DNA from 2 places in the Metabacillus sediminis genome. Region 2 is predicted to be linked to the other one. Evidence: riboswitches for the same ligand, from Rfam matches in the RefSeq annotation. Region 2 holds a riboswitch; the other holds the start of a gene.

Evidence for each region. A riboswitch is a leader RNA that binds a small molecule or an ion and turns the genes downstream of it on or off. The one in region 2 is predicted to bind preQ1.
Region 1: it holds a riboswitch for preQ1, as region 2 does, so the genes downstream of both, WCV65_RS02830 (QueT transporter family protein) here and queC (7-cyano-7-deazaguanine synthase QueC) in region 2, are expected to answer to the same signal.

Annotation. Positions count from the first base shown of each region.
Region 1 is NZ_CP147407.1:519,067-523,076, forward strand. Features, by position in the region: gene WCV65_RS02820 (UDP-galactose-lipid carrier transferase) at 1-183, shown strand, start outside; gene WCV65_RS02825 (NAD(P)H-binding protein) at 266-1,717, shown strand; gene WCV65_RS02830 (QueT transporter family protein) at 1,761-2,246, opposite strand; PreQ1 riboswitch class I at 2,253-2,297, opposite strand; gene WCV65_RS02835 (hypothetical protein) at 2,395-2,526, opposite strand; gene WCV65_RS02840 (excisionase family DNA-binding protein) at 2,597-2,827, shown strand; gene WCV65_RS02845 (dynamin family protein) at 3,296-4,010, shown strand, end outside.
Region 2 is NZ_CP147407.1:1,470,143-1,474,152, reverse strand. Features, by position in the region: gene queF (preQ(1) synthase) at 1-197, opposite strand, end outside; gene queE (7-carboxy-7-deazaguanine synthase QueE) at 211-942, opposite strand; gene queD (6-carboxytetrahydropterin synthase QueD) at 935-1,375, opposite strand; gene queC (7-cyano-7-deazaguanine synthase QueC) at 1,372-2,031, opposite strand; PreQ1 riboswitch class I at 2,184-2,228, opposite strand; gene WCV65_RS07790 (DUF2254 domain-containing protein) at 2,311-3,651, shown strand; gene WCV65_RS07785 (hypothetical protein) at 3,834-4,010, opposite strand, start outside.

The sequences.
Region 1 (4,010 bases), 950 kb from region 2:
TGGGAGGAGTATGTCCCGGCGGTTGAAGAAATGCTAAAGCGGACGAATACAGATGAAGCTCCATGGCATGTGATTGAAGGGGAGGATAAGAAATTTGCCCGGGTTAAAACCCTTCAGCTTGTTACACAGGCAATGGAAATGAAAGCGGCGGAAAAAGGGATTTCTCTCAAGGATTACCTTTGAATGCGCTCTGTTCCGTTTAATGCTTTCTTATTAAAGGAAAGACAATAGAAGAACGATTTTACGCGGAGCGGAGTGAGTGATCATGGAACAGCGCGAAAAAATTGCCCTGACCGGCGCAAGCGGATATATCGGAAACAATTTGCTGCAAAAATTAACGGGATATTCGGATGTCATTGCCCTATCTAGAAACGGGGATGACCGTGAGAACAGTGAGCATGTGGAATGGCGTTCGTGTGATTTATATTCACTCGATTCGGCAGAAAAAGGGCTGCAAGGAGCAGATTATGCTGTATACCTTGTCCATTCAATGATGCCGTCTGCGAAACTGACGCAGGCGAAGTTCGAGGACATGGATCTGATTTTGGCGGATAATTTTGCAAGAGCAGCGAAAAAGAACGGCGTAAGGCAGATCATCTATATGAGCGGAATTATTCCGCAGGATACAGAGGAGCTGTCGCGCCATTTGAAAAGCAGACTCGAGGTAGAAAAGGTACTGGGTGCATACGGCACACCGGTTACAACGATCCGCGCAGGTCTCATAGTCGGTCCGAAAGGTTCTTCATTCCCGATTTTGACGAAGCTTGTTAAACGGCTTCCGATGATGATGCTGCCGAAGTGGACAAGAACGAAAACCCATCCGATTGCATTGAAAGATGTCCTGACTGCCCTGAAAAAAAGCATCGGAAACAAAAAGCTTTCCGGTAAGTCCATTGATGTCGGCGGTCCTGAAGTGATGACGTACGAGGAAATGATGATTCAGACAGCCGAGGTAATGGGCAGAAAGCCAAAGGTTTTTGAAATTCCTCTTATGACCGTCACTTTATCAAGGCTGTGGGTCAGTTTGATTACTCAATCCCCTAGATCGACCGTCTATCCTTTAATCGAGAGCTTGAAGCATCCGATGGTCGCTCAAAAGGAAAACATGGACGATGAAATTAGCTACGGACAGACTCCTTTTAAAGAAGCAGCTAAAGAAGCCTTAGAGGAAGAGAAAAAGGAACAGAAGAAAAAGAAGACTGCATCCTCTTCTTCTAAAAGTTCAGGCGTATCGGACGTCCGTTCCGTTCAGCGCATCCTGCTACCGGAGGGGAAAGATGCCGATTGGACAGGGGATCATTACATGAACTGGCTTTCAAAGCTTGCCCGTCCTCTATTGGAGGTTGAGACGAATCAGCAGAGGGTAAGCCGGTTCCGTTTAATCGGCTTTAAAAAGCCGATTATGGAGCTAAGCTATGCCCCTGAACGGAGCTCCTCGAACCGGGCTCTTTATTATATAACCGGCGGTTCCTTTGCAAAAATAATGGATGGCAGCAGGGGGAGAATAGAGTTCAGACAAATACCGGGTACACAGGAATGCATCATTGCCATTCATGAATACAGACCGTCTCTCCCATGGATTCTCTACCGGATATCTCAGGCCAAGGTGCATATCATTGTGATGTACCTTTATAAACGGCATTTGCAGCACTTGATTGAAAAATCAGAGGAACATAAACAAGAAGGTCCAGTCAAAAAGGTCGTTCATATGAATTAAAAAAACTGCTTCCCGGTTCAATCTGGGGAGCAGTTTTTTTGTATTAGACGAAATTTTTGAATTTCAGGCGTTTGTTCAAAGCGTAAACAATTGGCATCCCGGCGGCCATAACGACAAACTCGCCAACCGCAGTGGTTGCCCAAGTGATCCAAAACGGAAGATCGAAGGCTAAGTGCAGTTCCCAGGCAATGATGAACATCGTGAAGGTAAAAACAAGCGTATTCACAATCATCAAGGCCCATGTGTTTTTAATGAATTTTGCTGCCAGAATCGTAATCAGCAGCGCGATAATCGATTGGCCTGTCCCGAAGATGAGATCATAGGCTTTCATTGGAGAGAAAAGCAGATTGGATATAAACACTCCAAGCACAATCCCGAAAAAATATTTCTTATTAAATACGATGAGATGATTCAGCATTTCCGGCACCCGGAACTGAAACGCCGCAAATGCGATCGGCTGTATAATGAATGAAACCGCAATATAAATCGCAGCTAAAATTCCATTGGCTACTACTGTTCTAGTATTCATTTTTCCTGCTCCTTAGTTTTTTTTCGTGGGAGGATTTCGAACCACGACCGAAAGTAGATATTATAGTACGCCTGAGAGTTTTTGTAAATAGAAAGGTGTTGATTTAACAGTGCGGAGCGTAAAACCCATTTTCAGCAGCACAATGTTGCTATTCAACAAAACGGAATCGCATTTTCACATCATTATAGGGTGCTGAAGAAGGTTTGCCCGTAATCGATACTAAGTTTTCCGCTGTCATAAAGAATCCGCCTACAATCGGCAACCCCACCGTTAAAACCAATCTCAGCGGCTCCTATTTACCCATCCTCCCCCAATTCGTTATAATAAACCCCATAGAGGAGGAATTCCGTTTGTATTTAACCATTAAAGAAACAGCCGAATATCTTTCCCTGCCAGAGACGTATATTGAGGCACTTGTTCATCAGAACAAAATCCGCTATGTATATGACGGACAGGTTTATATGATTAATAAAGAGCAATTTAACGGACACTTAGACCAGCTTGAGAAGGCGAAGAAGCAGCTGGAGGAGTGGAGAAACGAGCCAATTCCAGAAGATCCAGATGTGAAGGATGAGGATTGATTTAATATAAAAATGCCGGGAGATCCTCATCTCCCGGCATTTTTATTTTGTTTCTCATTTGATGCTTTGGAAGGTTTTTCTTTTGGCTTTGTTAATGCATACAATTGATATATTAACACCTGTTGATTGGAGTGGAAGGCGTGAGACTCCAGCGGGAGCAGCGGGACAGGTGAGACCCCGCATGCGCACAGCGCATAGGAGGCTCACCGCCCGCCCCGCGGAAAGCGAACGCCTGCAGCGGAAATCAACAGCCAAGTTTAGAAGGGATTTTTATAAATAACCCATTTTAGTTGGAAAATCAAACCGTAAATTTTACACCGGTGTCTTATCTGTATTGAAAATGAAATCATTTTGCAATGTCATGAAAAAAATCAGTGATAGAATATGAGAATAGATACCTATGAGGTGTAAATGAATCATAGACAGGGAAATTAAAACCTACATACTCTATTTTTTTGGAGGAAAATCATGATTGCAGAAACGCGTTTAAGCAAGAAAACATATTTTGAAGAACTGGCACCGGATACCGGAGTGCACCCGGTCCAGGTATTAGGGACGATGCTGCTTGATGAGCATGTAAAAGAGGATGGGGATGCGTCGGAAATACGCTTTGCCCAGGGTGAGGTGTACTTTCACAACAAGGATTATGAAGCAGCGATTTTTAAATGGGAGCATATCACGAGCGGGCTCGCTCAGTGGGCAAGAAAAAACATGGCCGATGCTTATATGGAGCTTGGTATGGATGCTTCTGCTTTGGATTTATATAAAAGCATCGAGACGGATAGCCTCGTATTAAAGGTTGAGGTAGCCTTGCAGCTGTTCTCTTTGTACCTGCAGCAGGAAAAGCAGGATGCAGCGGTTCATTCCATCAAAAAAGCGGTGGCGCTCGATCCGGATTATCAGAATATCTCATTAATTGCCCGTGCTTTTTTTGAAGAGAATAAGGATTGGGAAAATGCTGTGGAGCTTGCTTCAAATGAAACGATTCGCACTCAGTCCCTCGAATGGGCAGATGTTCTTAAGTCATACATAGTCCGCGGACTGACAGAGCGGTTCGAGCCTTCCTATTTTAATGATGTTCTTGTCAGCCTTTATCAGGTCAGCCCGGGGCATTTTGAGGAGCTCGTTCTCTCTTTATGGAATTCGTACACAGGACAGCCTGCTTATTTGCCATGGCTGATTC
Region 2 (4,010 bases):
GTTGCAAAGTCCGGCTGTCCTGTTTTCGGGCACAGGGACGTAAATTCCGGACAATTGAATTTAACAAAATAATCTCGGTTGATATGCTTATTTTCAAAGGATTCGAGAATGTCCGGGGAATACTCGAATAAATAGTTCGTTCCCTGGTTTCCTAATAGAGTTACTCCTGTCAGTTCTTCGTCTTTTCTTCCGCTCATTTTCATTTCTCCTTTATACGCCGCGTTTATTTCCCCATAACAGCGTGTGCAGCTGGGGGAGAACGCGGACAAGATTTAATTGTTCATCCTCCATTACCTCATCGATTAGCCATTGGTAGCGGCTCATCAGTGTTTTCATCAAGGCTTCATCATTTGTTGTGGCTGTATCGTCATTTCCGACCTGCAGATAAAATGGAATACCGGGATACGTCAAGTGGACCTTTTTTGCAAAGGCGAGATCCTCAGCATTGAATACAACAACTTTTAAGCTAGCTGAAGAGAGGGTACCAGCATCCCTCAAACGGGTAAAAATACTGCTTAACACATCAAAATCTGTTTTCATCCCTGAGCTTGGGGGCTTAGGGGATATGGTAAGGTCATCGATTTCCGTAAACCAATCCTGGTAGCGGCTTCCCTGCGTTTCAAGAGCAATTTCGATGTCCTTTTCTTTCAGCCGTGCAATGACCGGCTGTAAATTTTTCAATAGCGCCGGATTTCCACCGGATACGGTCACATGCGAAAAACGGTTTCCGCCAATGCGGGTGAGCTCTGCCCACACCTGCTCGGCATCCATCTGGATGATTTCATTCTTCGCGGAACCGTCCCATGTAAAAGCGGAGTCACACCACGAACAGGAATAGTCGCAGCCTGCCGTTCGAATGAACATTGTTTTCTGGCCGATGACCATCCCTTCCCCCTGGATCGTCGGGCCGAAAATTTCAAGAACCGGAATCGTTTCAGCCATTGCTTTTCACCTTCTTCGGACGAAAGACCACATAGCTTGTCGGTGTTTCTCTGACAAATACCTGTACACAGACAGGCTTGCCGGGAAGCTGATCCAATTCTGCCTGAATCACTTCACTTATTTTTCGGGCAACTACTTCTGTCGTCGGAAAATCTTCTGGACTCCCGGACTGAAAAAGGGCATGCTCATTTAAAATCGTATGATCAAATTGTCCATGAACAAGATTTTTCAGCGTTTTGAAGTTTACAAGAAACCCTGACTCATCAAGCGTGTCTCCGGCAATCGTAACATTCACAAAATACGTATGACCATGAACATTCCGGCACGGGCCTGCACTCTCATGAGGAACATAATGGGCGGCAGACAGATGCATGTCTTTATTGAGCTCATATTGATAGTCATGGTTCACTTGAGGGTAAATCTGCTGAATCATTGCGCCGCCTCCTTTTTGTTCAAATAGGCTTCAAGGCCATTTTTTCGTAACACACATGCCGGGCATTCCCCGCAGCCATCTGCCGGAATTCCGTTATAGCATGTGAGGGTTTTCGTCCGGACATAATCAAGGGCTCCCAATTCATCTGCAAGCTGCCACGTTTCTTCTTTGTTAAGCCACATAAGCGGTGTGTGGAAGACAAGCTGCTCATCCATGGCCAGGTTTACGGTCACATTGCATGATTTTATAAATTGATCCCGGCAATCCGGATAGCCGCTGAAATCTGTTTCACAAACACCGGTAATGATATGCCTGGCCCCAATCTGATTGGCCAGAACGGATGCGAATGATAGAAACAGCAAATTTCTGCCAGGAACAAAAGTCGATGGGAGCTCGCCTTCTTTTTGTTCAATTACAATATCATTTCTTGTCAATGCGTTCGGTGCAAGCTGATTCAAAAGGGACATGTCCAGGACGTGGTGCCGGATGCCCTGCTCTTTTGCAATGGATTCGGCAATCTCAATTTCAAGCTTGTGGCGCTGATTATAATTAAATGTGACGGCTTCTACTTCTTTATAATTCTTTAGTGCCCAGAACAGGCATGTTGTGCTGTCCTGTCCTCCGCTAAAGACAACTAACGCTTTTTCTTTTTTCATGTTGAATCTCCTCCTGTTGACGGAGCTTCCAGTCACAACCATGTTTATCATGATTCAATTCGGTGAAATAATAAAGGCACCCCAATAGAGGTGCCTTAGCGAATGGTCTATAAAAAAACAAAAACAATATCCAAGGAACGCCTTTGATATTGCTGTCCTTAGTTTTTTATAGAGGGTTGTGCTAGAACCTCTCCCGTTCATTTGAAACGGATTTGTATTTAGCTGACCTGTTCACTATACATTAAAAATGGCCGTCTGCCAATAACCGGAGGAGCATTTATGGAAAAGAACCGTTTTTTGCAAGTAAGAGCCAGCTTCTGGTTTATCCCTTTGATTTATGGAATGATTGCCCTGTTACTGGCATATGTGAGTATGGCTCTTGACCAATATGCTTCAAAACATACGGAATTATACGATTACATACCTGACCTGTTTCTATCTGATATGCAGCTTGCTCAAACCATTTTAAGCTCGATCGCCACATCGCTATTAACCATGACGACCATCACGTTTTCTTCTATTTTGGTCGTGTTGACTACTTATGCAGCCCAGTTTTCTCCAAGAGCTTTGCAGAACTTTACGTCTGACCGCAGCTCTCAGCGCGTTCTTGGCATGTTTACCGGCGGATTTGTTTATACGATTGTACTATTGCTTTTAGCAAAGGGTAAAAGCGGCGATTTGTTTATTGTCCCCGCTCTAGCCATCGGTGTTGCTTTCGCATGCCTTGCTGCGTTTGTCTACTTTATCCATCATTCGGTCGCGTCAATTAAGGTCAGCAACCTGATCTTTCAAATCGCAAGCAAAACAATGAAGGCGTGGAAGGAAAATTATGAAGAAGATCAAAGCCTTAATGCCATGAGAGATTACGCTGGAGCGGAAGAAATCACTTCAGGAATAGACAGACAGCTGAAGAGCAAAAAAGCCGGATACATACAGCACGTGCAAGTACGGGAATTGATTCAGGCAGCTGAAAAATCAAAGATAACCATAAAAGTTGAAAAATCATTAGGCAGCTACGTAGATGAAGGAACACCTCTGCTTACCTATTGGGGACAAGATGAGCTAAGCGATGCTGACAGCCTGCTGAATCAGATTCTGATCATACCCGAGCAAGAGCCTGTCAGGGATGTGGGGTTTGGCATCCAAAAGCTTTCAGAGATTGCCATTCGATCCATTTCTCCGGCATTTAACGATCCATATACAACTGCAAATGCGGTTGAGCATATTGCACGGATTCTAACCCGTCTTGGGAAAAGCTACACTCCAACACCCTATTATACGGATGAAGCACAAAGACTGCGTGTCATTTTTCATAAACCCTCCTTTGAGGATTTGCTTTATAAAAGCTTTTATCTGATCAGACACCATGGAAAAGAAGACACAGCCGTTATGCATTCCATTTTGTCTGCCCTTACCATAGTGGCGGAAAACAATGAAAAAGAAGTAAAAGACATCATCTGGAAATTTTCATGCTATATTCTTGAAGGGCTGCAAGAGGTTGATTGGATCAGCCTTGATCGGTCCTATCTTAACCATCAGTTTCAAAAACTGGCTCACGCCTGCTGCAGAGATGGTCAATTTGAGGGAATTAAAAAGGGGATTTCTGATGAGAGCAAATGATTAGTATTGAAACCTCCGTGATACCTTGTGTGATCATTCCGGGGGCTTTGCTTTTTGTATAGGTGCTATGAACAAATATGGGTTATGCTGATTGGAGCGGAAGGTGAGAAAGCACTGGAGCAGGTAAAAAAAGGTATAAAAAGGCGAGACGCATTAAAAGACCACCTGAATACAGCTTTTTCTTATTTTTTTACTGTTCCGATTCCTTTCGCACCATGACTCTGAATGATTTTTTTTACCCGTTCTGTCAATGAATCCTCAATATGCAGAATAATAACTACCTCTTTTTCATGTTTTTTTAAGAAAGGCTCTTTTCTTTTTTTCTTGTATAAATATTCGACAGAAAAGCCAGATATCAT